2 regions of the Paenibacillus sp. JL3B1040 genome follow, and region 2 is predicted to be linked to the other one. Evidence: riboswitches for the same ligand, from Rfam matches in the RefSeq annotation. Region 2 holds a riboswitch; the other holds the start of a gene.
The links. A riboswitch is a leader RNA that binds a small molecule or an ion and turns the genes downstream of it on or off. The one in region 2 is predicted to bind S-adenosylmethionine.

Region 1: it holds a riboswitch for S-adenosylmethionine, as region 2 does, so the genes downstream of both, metA (homoserine O-acetyltransferase MetA) here and ACZF99_RS21555 (methionine ABC transporter ATP-binding protein) in region 2, are expected to answer to the same signal.

The regions. Positions count from the first base shown of each region.
Region 1 covers NZ_CM169317.1:1,590,939-1,602,313, forward strand. Annotated here, with positions in the region: gene ACZF99_RS07045 (RluA family pseudouridine synthase) at 1-498, shown strand, start outside; gene ACZF99_RS07050 (hypothetical protein) at 500-658, shown strand; gene ACZF99_RS07055 (arsenate reductase family protein) at 707-1,069, shown strand; gene ACZF99_RS07060 (5'-3' exonuclease) at 1,109-1,990, shown strand; gene ACZF99_RS07065 (beta-galactosidase trimerization domain-containing protein) at 2,122-2,898, opposite strand; gene ACZF99_RS07070 (beta-galactosidase) at 2,873-4,174, opposite strand; gene ACZF99_RS07075 (helix-turn-helix transcriptional regulator) at 4,321-5,154, shown strand; gene ACZF99_RS07080 (DUF3055 domain-containing protein) at 5,177-5,479, opposite strand; gene ACZF99_RS07085 (HRDC domain-containing protein) at 5,717-6,721, shown strand; gene corA (magnesium/cobalt transporter CorA) at 7,781-8,716, opposite strand; SAM riboswitch class I at 9,203-9,333, shown strand; gene metA (homoserine O-acetyltransferase MetA) at 9,448-10,383, shown strand; gene ACZF99_RS07100 (aminotransferase class I/II-fold pyridoxal phosphate-dependent enzyme) at 10,373-11,375, shown strand, end outside.
Region 2 covers NZ_CM169317.1:4,702,367-4,713,741, reverse strand. Annotated here, with positions in the region: gene ACZF99_RS21570 (COX15/CtaA family protein) at 74-1,045, shown strand; gene ACZF99_RS21565 (UbiD family decarboxylase) at 1,190-2,956, shown strand; gene ACZF99_RS21560 (Cthe_2314 family HEPN domain-containing protein) at 2,971-3,687, shown strand; SAM riboswitch class I at 3,784-3,945, shown strand; gene ACZF99_RS21555 (methionine ABC transporter ATP-binding protein) at 4,051-5,067, shown strand; gene ACZF99_RS21550 (methionine ABC transporter permease) at 5,067-5,735, shown strand; gene ACZF99_RS21545 (MetQ/NlpA family ABC transporter substrate-binding protein) at 5,800-6,672, shown strand; gene ACZF99_RS21540 (SDR family oxidoreductase) at 7,089-7,862, shown strand; gene ACZF99_RS21535 (radical SAM protein) at 8,117-9,514, shown strand; gene ACZF99_RS21530 (radical SAM protein) at 9,511-10,950, shown strand; gene ACZF99_RS21525 (site-2 protease family protein) at 10,960-11,375, shown strand, end outside.

The DNA of each region.
Region 1 (11,375 bases), 2.7 Mb from region 2:
CATATTTCCGAGCAGTTGATCGCCGGCGAGGTGCTGAAGAAATATAAGGCGCTGGTACACGGTTGCCCGGCGCAGTCGGAAGGAACGATCGACGGTCCGATCGACCGCGATCCCGCCGAGCCCCATCGCCGCATCGTAACCCCGTCGGGGTATCCTGCCCTGACCTATTACAAGGTGGAGGAACCGTTCGCGGATGGGGCCCGGGTCGAGCTGCGCCTCGGCACGGGGCGGACGCATCAAATCCGCGTGCATATGACCTCGATCGGCCATCCGCTCATCGGCGACAAGTTCTACGGGCTGCCGGGGGTTGAAAGGCTGACGGAGCCGGAACGCGAGCGAATTGCGCGGTTGGACGGAGCGATCGGGCGGCAGGCGCTGCACGCTTCGGAGCTCGGCTTCCGTCATCCGCTGACCGGAGCGGCGCTGACTTTTACGTCGGAGCCGCCGGCGGATATGCGGGAGCTGGAGGAGCTGCTCCGGCAGAGATTCTCCACATAATATGATGAAAGATAAACCTGTTGAAGGCAGCGTAGATTTTTTGCATACACTTTCTCGAAACTATTCTGTCATTTATATAGGCGCACGTTCACCAAAGCATTTGGAAATCACAAAGCAATGGATGTTGAGGAATACAACGGTGACTGGAATTCCGTATTAAAATATATCAGCAGGTTATGAACATCAATCGCTTAGGAGGTTTTTCAACGTGAGCAAGCTGGTGGTTTACCAATATCCGCAATGCGGCACTTGTCGCAAAGCGATTCAGTCGCTGCAGGCCAAAGGGCATGAGCTGGAGCTGCATCCTATTAAGGAAACGCCGCCGAGCGCCACTGAGCTGGACGAGCTGGTAAGGCTCAGCGGACTGGAATTGAAAAAGTTTTTTAACACCAGCGGCGAGGTCTATAAGGAATTGGGGTTAAAGGATAAGCTGGCCGGGATGACGCGGGAAGAGCAGCTTGCGCTGCTGGCGTCGAACGGGATGCTGATCAAACGCCCGATCGTGACGGATGGAAAGAGCGTGACCGTCGGATACAAGGAAGAGACCTACGAACAAGTATGGGGCAAATAAATATTTTGAAGAGAAAGGTGGCTTGGGTGAACCGTGAATTTGGTGCAAAGCAGTAAAGATACGATTCTGCTGGTGGACGGAATGGCGCTGATGTTCCGCGCTTTCTATGCTTCGGCTGCCACGGGGTATATCCGGCGTACGAAGGCGGGCGTTCCGACCAATGCGGTGTACGGATTTATGCGTTATTTTTGGGACGCGGTGCAGAAGTTCGGTCCGACGCATGTCGCCTGCTGCTGGGATTTGGGCAGCAAAACGTTCAGGACGGAGCAGTTCTCCGATTACAAAGGCAATCGGTCGGATGCGCCGGACGAGCTGATCCCGCAGTTTTCGATGATCCGCGAGGTGATGGACAGTTTGGGCATCCCCAACGTCAGCTCGCCGGGATACGAGGCCGACGATTGCATCGGTACACTGGCATCCCGCTTCGGCCGGGAGATGGACGTGCTGGTGCTGACGGGCGATCACGACATGCTGCAGCTGGTCAGCGAGCGGACGAGCGTGATCATCATGAAGAAAGGCCACGGCAACTACATGGTGTATACGCCGGAGGTCTTGATGGAAGAGAAGCGTTTAACGCCCGGGCAAATCGTCGACTTAAAAGGCTTGATGGGCGATACGAGCGACAATTATCCGGGCGTGCGCGGCATCGGCGAGAAAACGGCCTTGAAGCTGGTGCAGGAGCACGGCTCGGTCGAAGGCATCCTGGCCAATCTGGACCAACTATCCAAATCGGTCCGCGCCAAAATCGAAGCCGATCTCGACATGCTACACCTCTCCCGGCAGCTGGCCACGATTCGCTGTGACATCGAGCTGGAATGCGCTGTGGAGACTTGCCGGCTTGAACTGAATCCGGCACAGGTAGTTTCCAAGTTCGAGGAGCTGGAGATGGCCAGCGTCAGCACTTGGATGGGCGTCGTTTAATCATTTACGGCGCCGAGATCGGGGGAGGGACCGGACCGATTTGTCAATCGGTAAATTAAGGCTCTCCGAAGACCCGATACAAAAACTCGGCGCCCATCTTTACGCCTGCACCCGAGGGGCTATACTATCTTTTATTTCAACACCAGTACACCGAATCCATCCATTGTGAAAGTTCCGGAGATCGTAGCCCCTGTTAGTAAATCTGTTTTTTGATCTTTTAATTTAATCATAGCCGGCTCTTCGCTGTAATTAAGCAGGAAGGTCAGACTAGTCGATTTCCCCTCACGAATTTGCAACTCCACTTCACGGGGGAGTTCCAGCCAATCCGCAGCAGGGGATCTTAGTTTCAGCAAATTGCTTAATTTGAGGGCAGCCTCTTCATTGAACACTGCGCCGTAATACCACACTTCTCCTTTGCCGCGGACATTTCTCGTGATTGCTGGCTTGCCTGCGTAGTAGTCGGAGGCATAGGTTGCAATAACCTCGGCGCTTTCATCCTCGATATGAAGAATTTCATTAAAAGAATCGGCTTCGGTTAGATCTTGGGGATCTTGTCCCCAATTCATAAAGGTAGTTGCACGGGTACCCTTGATCCTTGTAAATTCTTCTATCGTAATTCCACAAAGTTCTCTCGCTGCTCCAGGAAAGGGGCGAATATAGCAGTGTCCACGTTTGTCTTTGTACCCTGTACGGCAGCCAAATACAAGCTTCCCGCCTTGCTGCACATACATATCCAAAAGTCTTGCGGTTTCATCCGACAAAATAGCCGGGTGCGGGTAGATCAGCACCTCGTAACGCGACAGCTCGGATAGGGTTGTATGATCCCGGAGGTAAAAGACGTCATTCGGGATGTGCTGATGAGTTAGCGCCTTGAACCATTCCTTATTGCTCTGCCATGAACGGACCATGCCATACATCATATTCTCCGTCCCATTCGTTATCATAATCGCGCAGGATGGCTACGGTTGCCTGGGGGCGTGTTCCGATTATCTCTTTGCCTGACGAGGCTAACTCTTGTCCGATCTGTATGGCTTCTCTAACCCGCCGGTTCGGCTGGTTATGGTAATCATTGATTCCATGCCAGTAGATCTCATGGCCCATTGTTGCTGTTCGCCAACGGAAGTAGAGGATCATGTCCGCGCCGTGAGCTACCGATTGGTAAGTCCATAACCGCATCTGCCCGGGCTTTGGTGAAGGCATATCCATACGATTCACCCAACCTCCGGGACCGGATTGTTGCTCCATGATACAGAAGTTAGGGCTGATGGAACGTACCGTAGAGAGTGACAGACTCCAGCCTCGGTCACCTATCGGATTTTTTTCAGATGGGTTGGTTGATAGGCTGGAAAATTGCGGATAAGAATCATAGCTGTAGAAATCCAACAGCTTGTCAGTCATCTCATGATTGTCTAAATGACCGAACAAACCGTTTGTTGTTATCCACTGCTTCGGCGCTTTATTCCGAATGATATCCGCTTGGACCTTGGCAAAGGAGATCGTATTGTCGGAGATAAATCTAATTTCATCCAGAGCCTGATGCGGATTGGGCTGTTTGGGTACAGGGGTTGGGCGCGGCAAATGGAGCTGGGACCAGCTATTGTAGGTTTGATTCCAGAAAACAGTCCCCCAAGCCTCATTCAGCTTCTCAAGTGTGCCGTATTTGTGTTGCAGCCATTCGCGGAAAGCCTGGTGGTCACTTTCGGAATAAAATACATTCGTCTCACAGTTCAGCTCGTTGTCAATCTGCCAGCCGACCACTCCATGGTAATTGGCATAATGCTCGGTAAGGCGAGTGACAATTCGGGCGCACAACTCAAGGTATTTGGGGCTGCTGTAATTATAATGACGGCGCATTCCGTGCTGAAGCGTGACGCCATCGTAACTTACATTCAGCACTTCAGGATAACGCTCCGTTAGCCAGGCAGGGGGCGTAGCCGTTGGTGTTCCAAGGACCACCTTAAGTCCATGACTGTACGCCAGATCAATCGCGCGGTCAAATAGACCAAACTGATAGTCTCCTTCTTCCGGCTCGAATATGGACCAGGCAAATTCCCCCATACGAACAATTGTGAAGCCCGTCTCCGCCATACGTCGGAAATCTTCATCCCACATTTTCTCCGGCCATTGCTCCGGGTAATAACATACGCCGAGTTCGAACCGATCTACTGCAACTGGTGTTTTCATAGTAACCTCCAAGTGTAAAAATATGCTTTATCCAAACCGCAAATCTATTGTATGATCAGCTACACATGGATTCATATAACATAATCTTGCTATAATGTGACTATATTGCGTGGTTGATTTCGCTAGCGAAAGGAAGGACAATCTGATTGAAGAAGCAATGGGTATTGCCGTCGCCTGCCTTTGCTCATTACGTATGCTATCCGGAATTTCTGGGTCATTACAGCCAGTTTCCGGAGCATGCCGAGCGTAGAAGCGAGGGGGTGCTTAACAGCTATAATCTTCATTTGGTGTTTCATGGCGAAGGGTATGTTTTCCATGAAGGGGAACGTATTCCGATGGGCCCGGGGAGGGGGTTTCTTTTTCCCAGAGGAGCTTATCAGCAATATGGTTGCGATCCCTCCCATCCTTGGGATGTGCGCTGGATACACTTTGACACCGCCATTTCATTACCACTGCTGGAGGAAGCGGATCAGTCGCGTGGTTATTTCTTTACCTTTGACCCGGGTACTGGGCTCGAAACGGTATTCAATGAACTGTTCATGCTCAGTGAGGCTTTTGAGACGCGAAACGAGCCCCGAGTTTCCGCATTATTGTATGAAATCCTAATTACATTGCTGCAAAATTCCGAACCGCTACATGGCTCGGTGCCGCTCGAAACCAGGCATTCCATCCGCAGCGCGGCGGATATCATTCATAACGAGTGTCAGCGTCCATGGACATTAGAGAGCATGTCAAGGCTTGCCGGCTACAGCAATTACCATTTTTTACGATTGTTCCGAAAAATAATGGGAAAGACACCGAATCGCTACTTGAGCGAATGCCGCTTGGCCAGGGCAAAATTGTTGCTGGTTTCATCCGATTTAACCGTGGCTCAAATCGCTTCGCACAGTGGATTTCAACAATCCAGCTACTTTATTAAAGTATTCAAACAAATGGAAGGCATGCCGCCAAACCAGTATCGACGGATGTTTAGATCGTAAAACATCAGGTTGTTCAGCCGCGCTAATCCGTAAAGTAAGGCTCGCCTAAGACCTGGTATAGGAAGGTGCGCAGCTCGATCCCTTCTTCCTCGCTCAGGTTGAAAATATGCTCAAGGTAACCTTCCTCCTCCAGGTCGTCGGTGCCAAGTATGGCCGTACGGCCGTTTTGCATATCGGTGACCAGCTTTTTGCCGTAAAAACGGTTGGTGGTCGTGACCGCCAGGTCAAATCGCTTCAGCGAACCGCCGATAAAGGTAACGAATCGGGTCGAGGTGCTTTCGGTGCTGTCGGACAGAAAATCAAGTTCTTGATGGTGATCGCTCATTCGGTATGCCTCCTTAGATGAGAATATCTTTAGCTATTATACCGGAAAACGGGAAGCGATGGGACAATGAAAAAAACCGCATTGACAGCATGATTAAACATGGTATTATTAGGGATAACAGGTTACGTTTGGGGGAAGCACCTCTTTTGCGAATGTTCGCGAAAGAGGTGCTTTTTGCGTGTGCGCTTCATTTGCGAAACTCCTTCGTAGCTGAAATTTTAAGGAGGCGAATGGTTGATGCGGATCGTATTCTTGAACAGTCTGGAGAAGAAGGACAGCGGCACCATGATACGGGGAGCCCAGGTATGGATCGGGGAGGAGGAAGGCGTATGGCGGATGGGCTGGAACGAGCTGACCGCCGACGGCCAGCGGGAGGATCTGTGGTACGAAGGGGCCTCATGGTCGGAGATGCTACATATCTACCGTCATCGATTGGCGGCCAAGCTGGGCGAGGGGTTTCGCCCCGTGATGGAAGGCATTTGGGATGAGAAGGAAGCGTTAACCGGGCGCGGCATGGCCGCGCAGAAGCTGTTTTGCTACAGTGAATTAAACGGTAACGAGCCGGTGTACAACGAATTGACGGCATGGCGCCGGAAGAAAGCGTCAGCGGAGCGCAAGGCGCCGTACTTGATCGCCAGCAATCGGCTGCTGCGGATGATCAGCGTATTTTTGCCGCAATCGGCGGACGAGTTGCTGCAGTTGCCTGGCGTCGGGGAGAATAAAGCCGGCGAATACGGCGCCGAACTGCTGGAAATCACGAAGGTCGCGGAACGGAGAAGGGGGTTCCCGCTGGATTGGGTCGAGCAGGAAATCGACGACGAGGTGTTCCGCTCCTGGCTGTACAAGCAGAAGGAGGTCAAATACCGGGCGGAGATGGAGAAATTCAGCGTCCGCCGGGCCGTGCTGGAGGCGCTGGCCGAAGGGCTCAAGGTGGAGGATATTTGCTCGCGGACGGGCATTGAGCGGCGGGATGCGGTCGAGCTGCTGGAGAACCTGGAGAAGGAAGGCTACAACACCGACGACTTGGTGAGCGCGGAACTGGAGGCCATGCCCGAAGCCGAGCAGCAGGCCGTTTGGCAGGCTTACGAGGAGCTGGGGGACGCGCTCCTGAAGCCGATCCTGCACAAGGTGTACGGGACCGAAGCCGCCGAAGGCGGCAGCCTCGATACGCTGTACGAGCGGCTGCGCCTGATCCGCATCCGGTACCGACGCCAGCGCGAGAGTGCCCGGCACGCGGGATAAGCCCGGCGGCCACTGCAACTGCCAACAACGGGGGCAACTGCAGTGGCAGGGACGGCAGTGGTAGCGATGGCAACAGCAGAAACGGTAGTGACGGCATCTGCAACAGTGGCTGTAGCTGCAGCTGTGGTAGCGATAGCGGGAATAGCAACTGTAAGCAACAACGGCAAAGGTCGCAACATTAGAAACTGTGGGTAGCAATATCAGTAACTGCAGTAGCAATATCAGAAACTGCAGGTCGCAATATCAGTAACTGCAGTAGTAATATCAGCAACTGCAGGTAGTAATATCAGTAACTGCAGTAGCAATATCAGCAACTTGGGGTAGCAATGACAGTAACTGCAGTAGCAACATCAGCAACGGCTAGCAAAGGCCCACAACATCAGCGATGGCCGCAATTGCGATTGCAGCAACATTGTGACCGCAACGCCAACAACTGCGTGAGGTACTACAGGAGGCGTGAATCCTCCGACGGTCGAATGAACTGCAAAAGTGCAGCTCATTCGACCCGATAAGGCCGCAAAAATGCAAATGAACTGCAAAAGTGCAGTTCATTTGGGGGCGATTTTGGGAAAACTCCAAATTTGGCCGAAATTAACTGCATTTTTGCAGCTGATGGCCACGATTTGAGAATTTTACGGCAAAATAACTGCACTTTTGCAGTTCACACACTTTTATCTATCTGCACAAGGCCAACGCGGATGCTTAACAGCCCGCGCTGGCCTAACAATTTAGGTGCGGCGAGAAGGGGCCCCGCGTTCCGGCGGCATCTGAGGCATCCGCGCGGCATCCCCGCATCCGTCGTCTGCAGGGCATCCCGTCACCCGCAGTATCTGCAACCTTCGGGGCATCCCGTCACCCGCAGTATCTGCAACCTTCGGGCATCCTGTCACCCGAAGTATCTGCAACCTTCGGGCATCCCGTCACACGCAGTATCTGTAGCCTCCGTGACATCCCGTCACCGCAGTATCTGCGGCATCCGGGACGTCACGTCACCCGCAACATCTTCGGCATCCGCGGGGCATCCACGTCATCCCGTTATCGCGCCACACGCCGCTTTCTTTATATCCAATCTCTCTTCCGGAAGATGAAATACATGCCGAGACCCAGCACGCCCATGATGCCAAGGACGATAAAGTAGCCGTACCGCGAGTGCAGCTCCGGCATATTATCAAAGTTCATCCCGTAGATGCCGGTGATCAACGTCAGCGGGATGAAAATCGTCGTAATCGCGGTGAACACGCGCATGATTTCGTTGGCGCGATTGGCGATGGCGGCCTGGTAGGCCTCGCGCAAGTTGCCGACGAGCTCGCGGAACGTGTCGAAGTTCTCGGAGATCTTCACGGCGTTTTCGTAAATATCGCTGAAGTATTTTTGCAGCTGATCGTCGATCAGGCGGAGGTCTTTTTTGTTCAGGATGTTGATGACTTCCTTCTGCGGCCCGAGCACCTTCTTCAGCCACAGGATTTCGCTTCGCAGCCCGATGATTTCGTTCAGGTGCGAACGTTTCGTATGCATCAGGATATCTTCTTCCAGCTTCTCGATCTTCACTTCGATCCGGTCGCCGACGGTGAAATAGTTATCGACCACCAAGTCGACCAACAGGTACAGGAACCGGTCGGGTTCGCTGACCTCCTGCTCCCACAGGATCGGTTTCACGGCGCGCAGCTCGTTGATTTTCTGTTTAGTAACCGTAATGATATAATGCCGTCCCAAAAAAATGTTCAAAGCGCGTAGAAAAATTTCCTCATCATCATAGCGAATGCTGTTAACGACGATAAAGTAATGATTGTCGTAGGTTTCGATCTTCGGGCGCTGCTCCTCTTCGCTCAAGCAGTCCTCTACGGCCAAATCATGCAGCGAAAACAAGGGCTGCAGCAGGGCGAGGTCATCGACGTCGGCATCGATCCAATAGAAGCCTTCTTCCGGAGCGGTGGTTGTCAGTTCCACGTCCTCTACGGGGGTAAATACGCCGGCTTGGACATGACGGATTTTCATAAGTTTTCACTCCCTTTCCCCAAGCCTTCCGGCCTGGGATGCTCTTGGTTGAAGCATAGGAAAGGGACCAACCGTCGGCTCGCCCGGAACGTTCAAAAAGGCGTTTATGCAAACACCGGGAAACGAAAGTGCCCTAAGCGTTCCGCAGGCACCCAGCGGGTCGGTTTCCTATGCAATTGGTTTTCCTGGGTGGTCCTCTGCGGACTCGGGTCGCCTTCCATTCTCGGTTTCACCTCGCTATTTTTAGGTTGCATGAACATTCGTTTAACCTAAGGCCCGTCTTGGCCCAAAGGCACTTGTCTAGTATAACGCCAGCGAATGAAATGTTTCAACCCAAAAGTATTCTATGTGAGCCGGTGCGAAGCGGTCATGAACGCTGTGTGATTTTTCTCGCAGGTTCTTGACGGAAGGCCGCCCGATCCTTTAAAGTGAATGTCAGGGAGCAGGCGCGATGCCCAGGCCCTCAACATAACTAAATATAGCGAAATCTTATCAAGAGCAGGTGGAGGGACTAGCCCGATGATACCCGGCAACCGGCGATTCTTCGTAATCGCAGCGGTGCTAATTCTTGCAGAACCGTCAGCTTCGAACGCGGGGCGGCTTCTGAGAGATGAGAGAGGCGCATACCGGATACGTAATGACCTTTCTCCCCGTGAGAGAGGTCATTCTGCATAAATGGCCCCTCGAACGGATGATTTGATGATGAAGCTAAATAAAAGGAGTGAAACCCCATGCCGATTAAAGTACCGGATCATTTGCCGGCCAAGGATGTCCTGACTAGCGAGAATATCTTTGTCATGGACGAAAGCCGGGCGTACCACCAGGACATCCGCCCACTTCGGATCGCGATTCTCAACCTGATGCCCACGAAGGAAACCACGGAATCGCAAATTTTGCGATTGCTTGGGAATACGCCGCTCCAGGTGGAGATCGTCCTGCTTCATCCCAGCACCCACACCTCGAAAAATACGTCCGCAGAGCATCTGGAGATGTTCTACAAAACGTTCGACGAGATCCGTAACCGCCGCTTTGACGGCATGATCGTCACCGGAGCGCCGGTGGAACAGCTGGAATTCGAAGAAGTGAATTACTGGGAGGAGCTGCAGGAAATCTTCGAGTGGTCCACAACCCATGTCACTTCGACCATGCATATCTGTTGGGCCTCGCAGGCCGGCTTGTATTACCACTACGGCGTTCGCAAAATTCCGCTCGCAAAAAAATGCTTCGGCGTCTTCTCCCACACGGTAAACGATCCGAAGGTGAAGCTGCTGCGGGGGTTCGACGAAGTGTTCCAGGTGCCGCATTCCAGGCATACCGACGTGGAGCGCTCGGACATCGAGCAGGTGCCGGAGCTGCAAATCCTGGCGGAATCGGACGAAGCCGGAATCTATCTGGTTGCCACCCGCGACGGCAAACAGATTTTCGTGAGCGGGCATTCGGAGTACGATCCGGAATCGCTCAAATGGGAATATGACCGCGACGTCGCCAAAGGCATGGAGATCGAACTGCCGGTGAACTATTATCCGAATGACGATCCGACCCAAGCCCCGCGTTCTTCATGGCGTGCCCATGCTAACTTATTATTTTCCAATTGGCTAAACTACTATGTGTATCAAGAAACGCCGTACGATATCGATCAAACGGCCGATTTTGTATATGAGATCTAACGTGGAGGGATTGCAGGTGGGGGAGCAGAACAAGGAATGGCGCATTGAGAGCAGGCTGGCGCAAATCGGCTCGATGGAGGAGCCGGTCACGGGTGCAGTGAATTACCCGATATATCAAGCAACAGCGTTTCGTCACCCGCGCCTGGGGCAGAGCACGGGGTTTGACTACGCCCGCACGAAGAGCCCGACCCGCAAAGTGCTGGAAGACGCGGCAGCCGCTCTGGAGTCCGGGGATGCCGGGTTTGCCTGTAGCTCCGGAATGGCTGCGCTGCAGACGGTGTTCACGTTGTTTTCGCAAGGGGATCATCTGATCGTGTCTTTGGATTTATACGGGGGAACTTACCGTTTGCTGGAGCGGATCATGTCCAAGTATGGCGTAACCGCTTCTTATGTGGATACCAACGACCTGGACGCTCTGGAGCAAACACGCCGGTCCAACACGAAAGCCGTCATCATTGAAACGCCGACCAATCCGCTGATGATGATCACCGACCTTGAGGCGGTATCGGCTTGGGCGCATGCCCATGGGCTGCTGACGATCGTCGACAATACGCTGATGACGCCGTATTTCCAGCGGCCGATCGAGCTTGGCGCGGATATCGTCGTGCACAGCGCGACGAAATACTTGGGCGGCCATAACGATGTCTTGGCCGGACTGATCGTCACCAAAGGCGAGGAGTTGTCGCAGGAAATGGGCATCCTGCACAACTCGATTGGTGCGGTGCTTAGCCCGTCCGATTCCTACCAGTTGATGCGCGGGATGAAGACGTTGGCACTGCGGATGGAGCGACACGAGAGCAATGCGCTGGCCATCGCCAGATTCCTGCAGTCGCATCCGCAGGTGGCGGAAGTGTTTCACCCGGGATTGGAGGATCACCCGGGGTACGCCACGCAGCGGAAGCAGTCGAGCGGCAACACGGGGATCTTCTCCTTTAAAGTTACGGATGCCCGTTACGTGGAGCCGGTGCTGCGCCATCTGAACCTGATCGCGT
Region 2 (11,375 bases):
TTTTCTATGAAAGAGATGACTTAATCGGTTATAATGAAAGGGATTTAGCGATTAACTAAAAGGTGTGAACCGTTTGAATACGAAATATTTGAAATGGCTCAGTTATGCTTCCTGTTTTGTGATGTTCCTCGCCACGCTGGGCGGCAGCGTCGTGACCAAAACGGAATCGGGACTGGGCTGCGGCAACGATTGGCCGCTGTGCCACGGAAAATTTGTTCCTGCTCATACCCTTGCTTCGATGATCGAATATTCCCACCGTGCCGTCAGCGGGGCGGCCGGATTGGTCTCTTTGGCGGCATTCGTCGCCTTTTGGTTCTATCGGAAGAATCGTAAAGACCTGCGGATGTACTCCCTGCTGGCGCTGATCTTCGTCATGGTACAGGCCGTTATGGGAGCGATGGCGGTGATTTATCCTACATCGTCCGCTGTTATGGCGCTGCATTTCGGGTTTTCGTTGATCGCCTTCGCCAACTCGATCATGCTGGTGCTGGGCGTCCGTCAGGAGGAACGCGGACAAGTCAGTGCGAAGCAGTCTTCTGCTGCTGCCCCGCCAGCCCGCGTATCGAAAGCATTCCGCAACCTGACTTGGCTGGCGACCGGCTACACCTATGTCGTCGTTTATATCGGCGCGTATGTCAGCCATACGGATTCGGCCGGCGGGTGCAGCGGTTGGCCGTTATGCAACGGGAAGCTTGTTCCCGGATTGTCCGGAGGGGAAGGCATCGCCTTTATGCATCGGGTCGCGGCCGCCTTGCTGTTGATTGTAATCGCAACGGTCGGACATTTTGCATACCGCAAGCATCCCGGACTGCCGGAAATCCGTAAGCTTGGGCTCGCCGCGACGCTGCTGGTGATCGTTCAGGTGTTCACCGGGGCGAGCATCGTGCTGACGCTAACGAATTATCACGTGTATCTGTTCGCTTCGCTGGCGCACATTGTCGTGCTGGCCGCTTTGTTTGGGGTCTTATGCTACTTAAGCGTTCGGACTTGGCAGCTTAGCCGAGCGATCGAGGTACAGGCGCCGCCTGCCGGCAAGGCGGTATAAGGTCCGCCACAGGGCAATGCTGCTGCGATTGTCATGAATCTGTAGAATGACGGGCACCCAAGGGACCGCTTGGGTAAGGTATACTTTTGTCTATAACGGATGTAATGATCGGGAGACACCCCGTCTTTTAGGAGGATCATAGAGATGAGTTATAAGAACTTGCGGCAATGGATCGATGCGCTGCAAAAAGAAAACGACCTGGCCGTCATCGACGTGCCGGTCGACCCTTATCTGGAGTTGGCTGAAATTCACCGGCGGGTCATCGACGATGGCGGCCCGGCCTTACTGTTTACCAATGTGAAAGGAACGCCGTTCCCGGTGGCAACCAATCTGTTTGGAACGCCTCGCCGGGTGGAGATGGCTTTTGGCCCCCGTCCCGAAATGCTTGCTAACCAGTTGGTCGAGGCGATACATAAGCTGCTGCCGCCTTCCCCCAAAGCGATTTGGAACGAACGCGGACTCATCCGCGATGTGCTAAAGATCGGCATGAAAACCGTATCCAAAAATGAAGCCCCCATACTGGAGGTTTGCCGGACGGAGGCGCCGCTGAAGGATCTGCCGAAGGTCACGAGCTGGCAGAAGGACGGCGGTCCGTTTATCACGCTGCCGCTCGTCTACACCGAAAATCCGCTGCAGCCGAAAGAAAACAACCTGGGCATGTACCGGATTCAGTTATATGACGACCAGACGACCGGGGTGCACTGGCAAATCCAAAAAGGCGGCGGATTCCACTACCACGAGGCCGAGAAACGCGGCGAGCCGCTGCCGGTTTCCGTGTTCCTGGGCGGGCCGCCGGCCATGATCGCCTCGGCGATTTCGCCGGTGCCCGAGCATTTGTCGGAGCTTTTGGTCGCTTCCTTCATTTTGGGCGAAAAGCTGCCGATGGCGGAAAACCCGCTGGGCGGCCACCGCATTCCGGCCGAGTCGGAGTTCGCCATTTCCGGGCTGGTCCCGCCGCATGAACGCCGACTCGAAGGCCCGTTCGGCGATCATTTCGGCTACTATTCCTTGCAGCATGAATTCCCGGTGCTGCACGTCAACCATATGTGGCATCGGAAGGACGCCATCTATCCGGCGACGATCGTCGGCAAGCCGCGGCAAGAGGATTATTACCTGGGCGATTTCCTGCAAAAGCTGCTGTCGCCGGCATTCCCGATCGTCATGCCGAATGTGCGCTCCCTGTGGACGTATGCGGAGAGCGGATTTCACGCGTTGAGCTCCGCTGTGGTTCGCGAAAGCTACTCCCGCGAGGCGCTCGTATCGGCGTTCCGCATCCTGGGGGAAGGCCAGCTCTCGCTGACCAAATTCCTCATGCTGACGGACAAGCCGATCGATCTGGCGGATTTCCGCCTGCTGCTCAAGACGGTGTTGGAGCGTTTCGATCCGCGGACGGATCTGTTTATTCTCAACAACACCTCGCATGATACGCTGGATTATACCGGCCATAAGCTGAACCACGGCAGCAAAGCGATTTTGATCGGCGTTGGCGATCCGGTGCGGGAACTGCCCCGTACGTATGAGGAAGGCGAGCTCGCCGAAATCGACCGCATCCAAGTTTTTCATGACGGATGTCTTGTCGTTTCCGGTGCATCCTATGAGGACGAGCCGGAGCTTGCCGGGCGGCTGCTTGGCCGTCTACGCGAGCGCGGGACCGCTTGGCCGCTTGTGGTGCTGGTGGATAACGCCGAAGCGGCGGCGCATGATCAGACGGCGTTCCTGTGGACGGTGTTTACGCGGTTTAACCCGGCTAGCGACATTTACGCCGCCTCCGAGATCCGCCAGCATCATCTGGCCTACGGTCTGCCGCTGGTCATCGATGCCCGCATGAAACCGGGTTATCCGGACGAGCTGTTCCCGCAAGAGGACATCGTGTCCTTGGTGGATCAGCGTTGGAAATCCTACTTTCTGTGAATCGGGGGATGCTTATGCTGCGAAGCTTGCTTGGCGAGCCGCCTCGGCAAAACGAGGGACGGCTGGCCGAAACGATCGACGCGATGGTGCAAACGACCCGGCTGCTGCAAAAGGAAATCAAAGAGCATCAGGATCCTTCGCATGATTTCCGCAAGCTGGAGATTTGGGTGCACGGCTTGATCTCTTCGTTGGATGAGCTCGAACAATGTCTATATGCGGCCGCCTTTTTCCGCAAAAAGGTGCGGACCGAATTTGTCGAGGACATGGACACGGTCGAACGGACCGATTACGCGAGGTACGTGTACTTTTACAAGGACGGTTTCATTCGCGTATTTTCGGCGCTGGACAAGCTCGGGACGGTGCTGAACGAGCTGTTCGATTTGAATACGGCGAAGGTGAAGACGCGTTTTTCGTATTTTACCGTACTGCGCCAGTTCGCTTATCTGAAGACGCATACCGAGCTCGGAAACCGGTTGTCCGCCATTAAGGAGACCTACCGGGAAGCGCTTGGCGTTCTGCGGAGCCGGAGAAACACGGAGATTCATTACATGAATTCAGAGATGAAGGACGATTTGTGGCAGCGGCATCAGGCGTTGTACGGGAAAGTCGCCCTGGAGGATCTGGACCAGCATATCCGCGACCTGGAGCAGGGTTACCGCATGGTTTGCGACACGTATTTCACGGTGTTCGACTACGTCAATCTGCGATGGAAAAAAATAGCGGCGGACTGAGAAGGTCAGCCGTTCATTTTTTCCCTCTTTACAAAACGGTCAAAACTCTTTATACTCATCAATAGTTTCAGTATACGACTCTATAATTTCATATTTTTCTTATCGAGAGAGGCGGAGGGAAAGGCCCGATGAAGCCCAGCAACCGATTCGTCCGTGATGCGGAAGTGTGAAGCCGCGTTCGTCACGGGACCGAATGTCATGGTGCTAATTCCTTCAAAACCGATGCGTATGGACGCAGATGGTTTTGGCAGATGAGAAGGCATTGTCTTTACGTAAAGAGAGCCCTTTGAATCTGTGAGGGGCTCTTTCTTTTTTCATACGCCGATCGATAATTGTTCATGCTAGGTACAGGAGGTTAGCCGCTTGATCGAACTTAAAGGGATTACGAAAATATACGGCACGAAAAAAACGGCGACCACTGCGCTGTCCGGGTTGAACCTGAGCGTTCGCAAAGGAGAAATCTTCGGCGTCATCGGCCATTCCGGCGCGGGCAAAAGCACGTTGATTCGCTGCATCAATTTGCTGGAGCGCCCGACCAAAGGCGAGGTGTGGGTTGGCGGAGTCGAGTTGACGAAGCTCGGCAAGCGTGAGCTTCAACAGCGGCGGCGCAAGATCGGGATGATTTTTCAACATTTCAACCTGCTCTCTTCGGCCACCGTTTACGATAATATCGCTTTTCCGCTAACGCTGATCGGAACGCCGAAGGCGGCCATCGCGGAGAAGGTGAATGAACTGCTCGCCTTGGTTGGGCTGGAGGAGCACCGTCACAAGTATCCGGCGCAGTTGTCCGGCGGCCAGAAGCAGCGGGTCGGTATCGCCCGGGCGTTGGCCAGCGATCCCGATGTGCTGCTGTGCGACGAGGCCACCTCGGCGCTCGACCCGCAGACGACGGACTCCATCTTGAAGCTGCTGCTGGACATCAACAAGCGGTTCCAACTGACGATTCTGCTGATCACGCACGAGATGCACGTTATCCAAAGCATCTGCGACCGCGTGGCGGTCATTCATGAAGGCGGCATCGTGGAGCAAGGGCCGGTGACGGAAGTGTTCCTCAAACCGAAGCATCCGGTGACCCGGGAGTTTATCTACCGGGAGTCGGCCGGGGAAGAGGGCGTGAGGCTGGCTGCCTCGCTGCCGCATCCCGAAGGGTCGCGGCTGGTCAAAATCACGTTCCTGGGGGCGAAAACCTACGAATCGGTGTTATCCCAGGTCGTGCGGGAAACCGGCGTCAACTTCGCCATCCTGCAAGGAACGATATCAACGATCAAGGATACCCCATACGGTCAACTGACCGTATCGTTCGAAGGCGAAGACGACCGGGTGGAGCGCACGCTTGCGCTGCTGCGGGAACGCGATCTTGACGTGGAGGTGATCGATTAATGGGAGGACTGGATTTCGGAACGATCGATTGGTCGGAGATGGGCGCCGCCACGCTGGATACGTTGGAAATGATGGGTTACGCGACTTTGTTCACCTTCGTGATCGGTCTTCCGCTCGGGGTGCTGCTGTTCACTTTCTCGCGTTCCCAATCCTTGGTATTGGGATGGGTTTACCGGTTAATTTCGCTCGTCGTCAACATCCTTCGTTCGGTTCCGTTCATCATCCTGATCGTCGCGTTGATTCCGGTCACGCGGGCGATCATGGGCGTATCCACCGGCGTGGAGGGAACGATTCCGCCGCTAGTGATCGGAGCGGCTCCGTTCTTTGCCCGGCTGGTGGAGACGGCGCTGCGCGAGGTGGATCGGGGCGTGATCGAAGCCTCCCAGGCAATGGGCGCTTCCTCGTTCCAGATCATTCGCAAGGTGCTGCTGCCGGAATCGCTACCCGGTCTGATCGCGGGCATGACGATCACCGTCGTGACGCTGGTGTCCTACACGGCGATGTCGGGGATGGTCGGCGGCGGCGGACTCGGCGATCTGGCGATCCGTTACGGTTACTACCGGTATGAGACGGGAATCATGATCGTGTCGGTTATTTTCATGGTCATTCTGGTGCAGGTGCTGCAAATGCTGGGCGACCGGCTGGTGATCTTTTTTACGCGGAAATAAGGAAATACCAAATAGATAAGAAATCCTTATTCAAAAACACACTTTTAAGGGGGAGAAATTTGCAATGAAAAAATGGACTTTATCTTTGTTGACGCTCGTTTTGGTACTGGTGCTGGCCGCTTGCGGCACCAACAATGCCGCCAACAACGGTGCGGGAAATGCGGCGGAGGGCAACGCTCCGGCTGCCGAAGGGAATGCGGAGAACGAAACCGCAGCCGAGCCGGTGAAACTCGTTGTGGGCGCTACGGTGCCGCACGCCGATATTTTGAAATTTATCGCGCCGCAGCTGAAGGAAGAAGGCGTGGAACTGGAAGTCAAGGAGTTTACCGATTATGTGCAGCCGAACGTGCAGCTGTTCGAAAAAGAACTGGACGCCAACTACTTCCAGCATCAGCCTTATCTCGACGAACAAAACGCGCAAAACAAGTTTGACCTCGTTCCGGTTGTAGGCGTTCACGTTGAACCGTTTGGCGCATACTCCAACAAATACAAATCTGCGGACGAAATTCCGGACGGCGCGAAAGTCGCGATCCCGAACGACCCGACCAACGGCGGCCGCGCGCTGCTGCTGCTGCAAAAGCAAGGGCTGATCAAACTGAAGGACGATGCCGGCATCACCGCGACGCAAAAGGACATCGTGGAAAATCCAAAAAACCTGAAGCTTATCGAAGCCGATGCGGCCATGCTGCCACGTCAATTGGCCGAAGTGGATCTGGCGCTGATCAACACGAACTACGCGCTGGAAGCCAAGCTGAATCCGACGAAGGACGCTTTGTTCATCGAGGATAAGGATTCGCCGTACACTAACATTTTGGTCGCCCGCCCGGACAACAAGGATTCCGAAGCGATCCAGAAGCTGGCGAAAGCTCTGACTTCCGATGAGGTCAGAACATTCATCAACGACACGTATCAAGGAGCGCTTGTTCCGGTATTTTAAGATGATTAGGCTTGAAGGGTTCCCGCTGCGCATGCAGCGGGATTTTTTTATTGCTGGAGCCGACGAGAAGTGGTGCCGCCTGATCAAGGCAAGAACCCATTGTCCGCATCGGCATATTCACCTCAACTGCAAAACTGCAGTACCTCTCCGGCAAATTCCCGATAGAAGCCGACTGAAATGCAAAAGCGCATCTGGTTGGTGGCGATTCGCTTGAAAACATCTGTTTTACGGGAATTTAAATGCACTTATGCATCTGAGAGCTGACTGCGGGGCATTTTGGCGAAAATCAACTGCACTTATGCATTTGAAGATAGGCGGGCGGCATCATCGAAGGGAGGATGTCACGCCGCAGCTGTTTGTGGGAACGCGCCAAATCTTTTATACTTGAGATAATCGCATCTGGAGGAGGAGGAACGTTGCAAGGGAAAGTCGCCTTAATCACTGGGAGCGCGAAGGGCCTCGGGAAAAAAACAGCGCTGATGCTGGCGGAGCAAGGCTGCCATATCGCGCTGAATTACGTACATAGCGAAGCGGAAGCGCTCTCCCTCCGTTCCGAGATCGAGCGGATGGGCGTTCGCTGCATCGCGGTGCAGGCGGACGTCTCGCGCCGCGAACAAATCGAGGACCTGACCTGGCAGGTGGGGGAACAGTTGGGAACGATCGATATTCTGGTCAACAATGCCGGCCCGTTTATCCGGGAGCGCAAGCTGTTCGCCGATTACAGCCAGACCGAGGTGCTGGCGATGATCGAGGGAAACCTGGTCGGCAGCCTGCTGCTGGATCATCTCGTGCTGCCGGGCATGCGGGAGAAGCGGTGGGGGCGAATCATTCATTTCGGCTTCGGCCATGCCGCCGAATCGCGGGCCTGGCCGCACCGCGCCGTCTACGCCGCGGCGAAGACCGGGCTGGTCTCCTTTACGAAAACGCTGGCCGTCGAAGAGGCGCCTTACGGCATCACCGTCAATATGGTTTGTCCCGGCGATATCCGCGGGGGCAACAAAGAGATCTCAATCCGGGAAGCGCGGGGCCAACGCGATCGCGAGACGCCGCTTGGAAGGCCGGGCAGCGGGGAGGATATCGCCCGCGTAATCGCTTTCTTATGCCATTCGGATTCCGATTTCATCACCGGCAATATCATGGACATTTCCGGCGGCCTGGATCCGATCCGGCCGTGGATCAAGCCGATATAATCAATTTGGCTCTCAAAAAAAGAGCACCAAGTTCCCGTCAATGTGGGAATTTGGTGCTTTTTTCGTTTCCTTCTTTGCCATTTTGGTATTTGTATAAGATACACAAAAAGGAAAAACAAGACAATACCATTATATCACTTTTAATAATTAATTTTCTATAAAATTCTATATATAACCATATTTATAAAAATGATATAGTTATTTTGAACCAGGATGCTTTATACTTCAATAAAACATATAGTAGGAGAATAATGATGAAACTAAGCGATTATGCAATCAAATATAACAAGGGAAATAATACAGTTCTAATTAATACTTTCACTGGTGCTATTGATATTTTACAAAATAGTCTGTACAAACGGTTAGAACAGGATTTAGATACGCTTGTACAAGAAGAATGTAATGAAGAGTTTGTAGAACAGATGATTAGTCGGGGACACTTGGTTAATGAGGTTGATGAACAAAGACGCATCGATTTGATAAAAAGAATGTTGTGTAATCATACTCACAAAGATTGTGTCCAGTATATAATTTGTCCTACTTTAGCATGTAACTTCAAATGTACATATTGTTTTGAAAACATGGAACTGCATTCAAATACACATGTATTAAACCAATCGCAACTTGATTCGATCTTTCAAGCAATTAAAGAGATCCAACTAATGACTAAGAAAAATGGTTACATAAATATCTTTGGTGGTGAGCCATTTTTACCCAGTACTAAGGAGATAGTTCTTCAAATATGTGAATTTGCTAAACAACAGAAGTTTATGATAGGAGTTAATACTAACGGGTATTATCTAAATGAATTTGCTGAGTTGCTAAAAGAATATAAGGATATAATTAATCTTCTTGTGACAATAGATGGGTTACAATCAACCCATGATAAGAGAAGATTCCTAGTAAATGGGAAGGGAACATTTGAGAAAATTAATTATGGTGTGAAAAAAATTCTACATTTGAAAATACCAGTTATGATTAGAATGAACTTGGATCGAGATAACATTAACGATGTAAACTTATTAATTCAATTTTACAAACAAAACGGTTTGTTCGCTAAAGAAAACTTTAGTATATCTTTAGCACCTGTAAAAGACCATTCACATTGTTATTATGATAAAAACTTGATGAAGGGTGCAGAAATACTACAAATTTTATGGGAGTCCATTGACGACTTTGAAAATTTAATTCAAACAAATAAACTTATTATTAGTCCTAATATGGTTCGGTTCTATCATATTTTGTCTGGAATGACAAAGAAATATAAAGTTACAAAGGAGACATACTTACCGGTTTTCAATTATTGTGATGCCACTTTAGGCTCTAGATATATTTTTGCCCCAGATAACTACATATATCCTTGCGAAGACTTACTAGGAGATCCACGCTTCAATATAGGTATCTACTACCCCCAGTTCGACCTAGATAGAAATATTATGGATCAATGGAGTAATTTTAATTCTTTTTCACTCACTAAATGTCAAACTTGTAATTGTGCACCCTTATGTGGAGGTGGATGTGCCGCACAGGCGTTGATAAAAAATGGTAACTTAAGCGTTCCAATCTGTCCTGATCCGGAACAAATGATTTTAGAGGAGATTGAAAGATTGTTCTCTGTTAGTGATTTTATCGATAAGGAGGAGATTATATGAAAGCGAGCACGTATAACTACTTTCAAAAGCTATCTAATGGCCGATATGTTTTATTGAATTCACTCAGTGGTGCAATTGATGTCGTTGGTCATGAAATAATCGATATGTTAAAAACAGTAGAATATATTGATAATGTTCCGCAAGAGACGATTGATTTTTTTTATAGTAGAGGATACGTATTTAATAACGAAATGGAGGAGGAAGTTGTCCTTTATAAAGTTAGAGGGCTTACCGAAAAAATTTCTCAAAAGTCTCAACTTGGTTATTCATTTACAGTATGTCCGACACTAATGTGTAATTTTCGATGTTCCTATTGTTTTGAACCGTTAAATAATCGAATTGGCACAAAAGTATTGAATAATGAGGAAGTTGATAAACTATTTGATGCAATCTCAAAAATTCTCTCTAATGGAGCGGCTACTGATCCTTCTTTTTCTCTAAAAAGACATGCATTAACTTTATTTGGCGGTGAACCCTTATTGCCAGGGACAAAGAGTATTGTTGAGAGAATCATTAAGCAAAGTGTAGAGAACCACAATTTTTCAATTGATTGTGTAACAAATGGATATTACTTAGAAAAATTTATTGATATATTTACCTTGTACAAGGATAATATTTCATTTTTACAAATTACTTTAGATGGAACCGAAGCAATCCATAATATCAGTAGGAAAAGTTTAAACGGGAAAGGGACATTTCGTAAAATAACTAATAACATTAATTTAGCCTTATCCAAAGGATTGCGTGTAGGTGTTAGAACAAATGTTAGTAGGAAAAATTTGTTGGATTTGATCAATTTGGCTGAATATATAGAAGAACAGAGATGGAATGATACAGGACTATTTGTATGGCAGTTGTCAACTGTAGAATACCATTATGGGGATTATGATGATGATTTTATTAGTGACGATGAATTGATGAAATGGGTTCGGGAGAACTTTGGTAATATCGATGAATTTGAAAAGAAGTATAACGCTCAATTTGGGGCAAATCCAAACTTAAGAATCTCCAGAATTAAAAATGCAATTGACTCTACTTATACTTACCGCGATGTACTTGATAAAAAATGTAATAGAAGTGTTGGGGGGGCTCCAATATTTAAGCATTGTTCTGCGAGAGCCGGAAAATATTACGTGTTTGGTGCTGATGGATATATCTATGCTTGCAATGAGGCTGTTGGAAACACTGATATGGTAATAGGCTCTTATTTACCTAATTACTTTATTGATGAAAAGAAAATCAATTATTGGATGCAAGATATAACAAATTCAGAAGAGTGTAGAAAGTGTAATGTCGCACTATTTTGTGGTGGAGCATGTGCTTACAATAATATCCTTCAAAAAGGTTCGATTACAAAACCTGTTTGTAAGGATTGTCATGCCACTATACATGAGTATATTAAATCGATTGAGCACAAATTAATTACGAGTAACTAGGTCTAAAAAATGAATACGGATAAAGAAAATATTAAACTTATTCCTTATAGTATTGATACGCTGGATATTAACTCAGAAAAGGAGCAGTATATTTTATCTTTTGATAATGAAGTCAACTTAAAGGTATCCCAAAAGATCATTACGTTAATAGAGTGCTTTGATGGAACCAAAAAATATGAAGACATTATAGAAGAGCTTCGTGAAAAAAACATTTACATTGAAAAAGAAGAAATTAAATTGTTAGTTAATAAGAAACTAATACCGAATGGATTAGTTATTGGTTCAAGTGTAGAACATAAATCCAATATAAAATCTCAATTACTTTTTCGTTTTCCCTTAATGGATGGAAGTCGACTTCAACATATTTCTCAGAAGCTCTTGTTCTTGTTCTCTAAAAAGACACTTTTATTCATTAGCATTTTTTG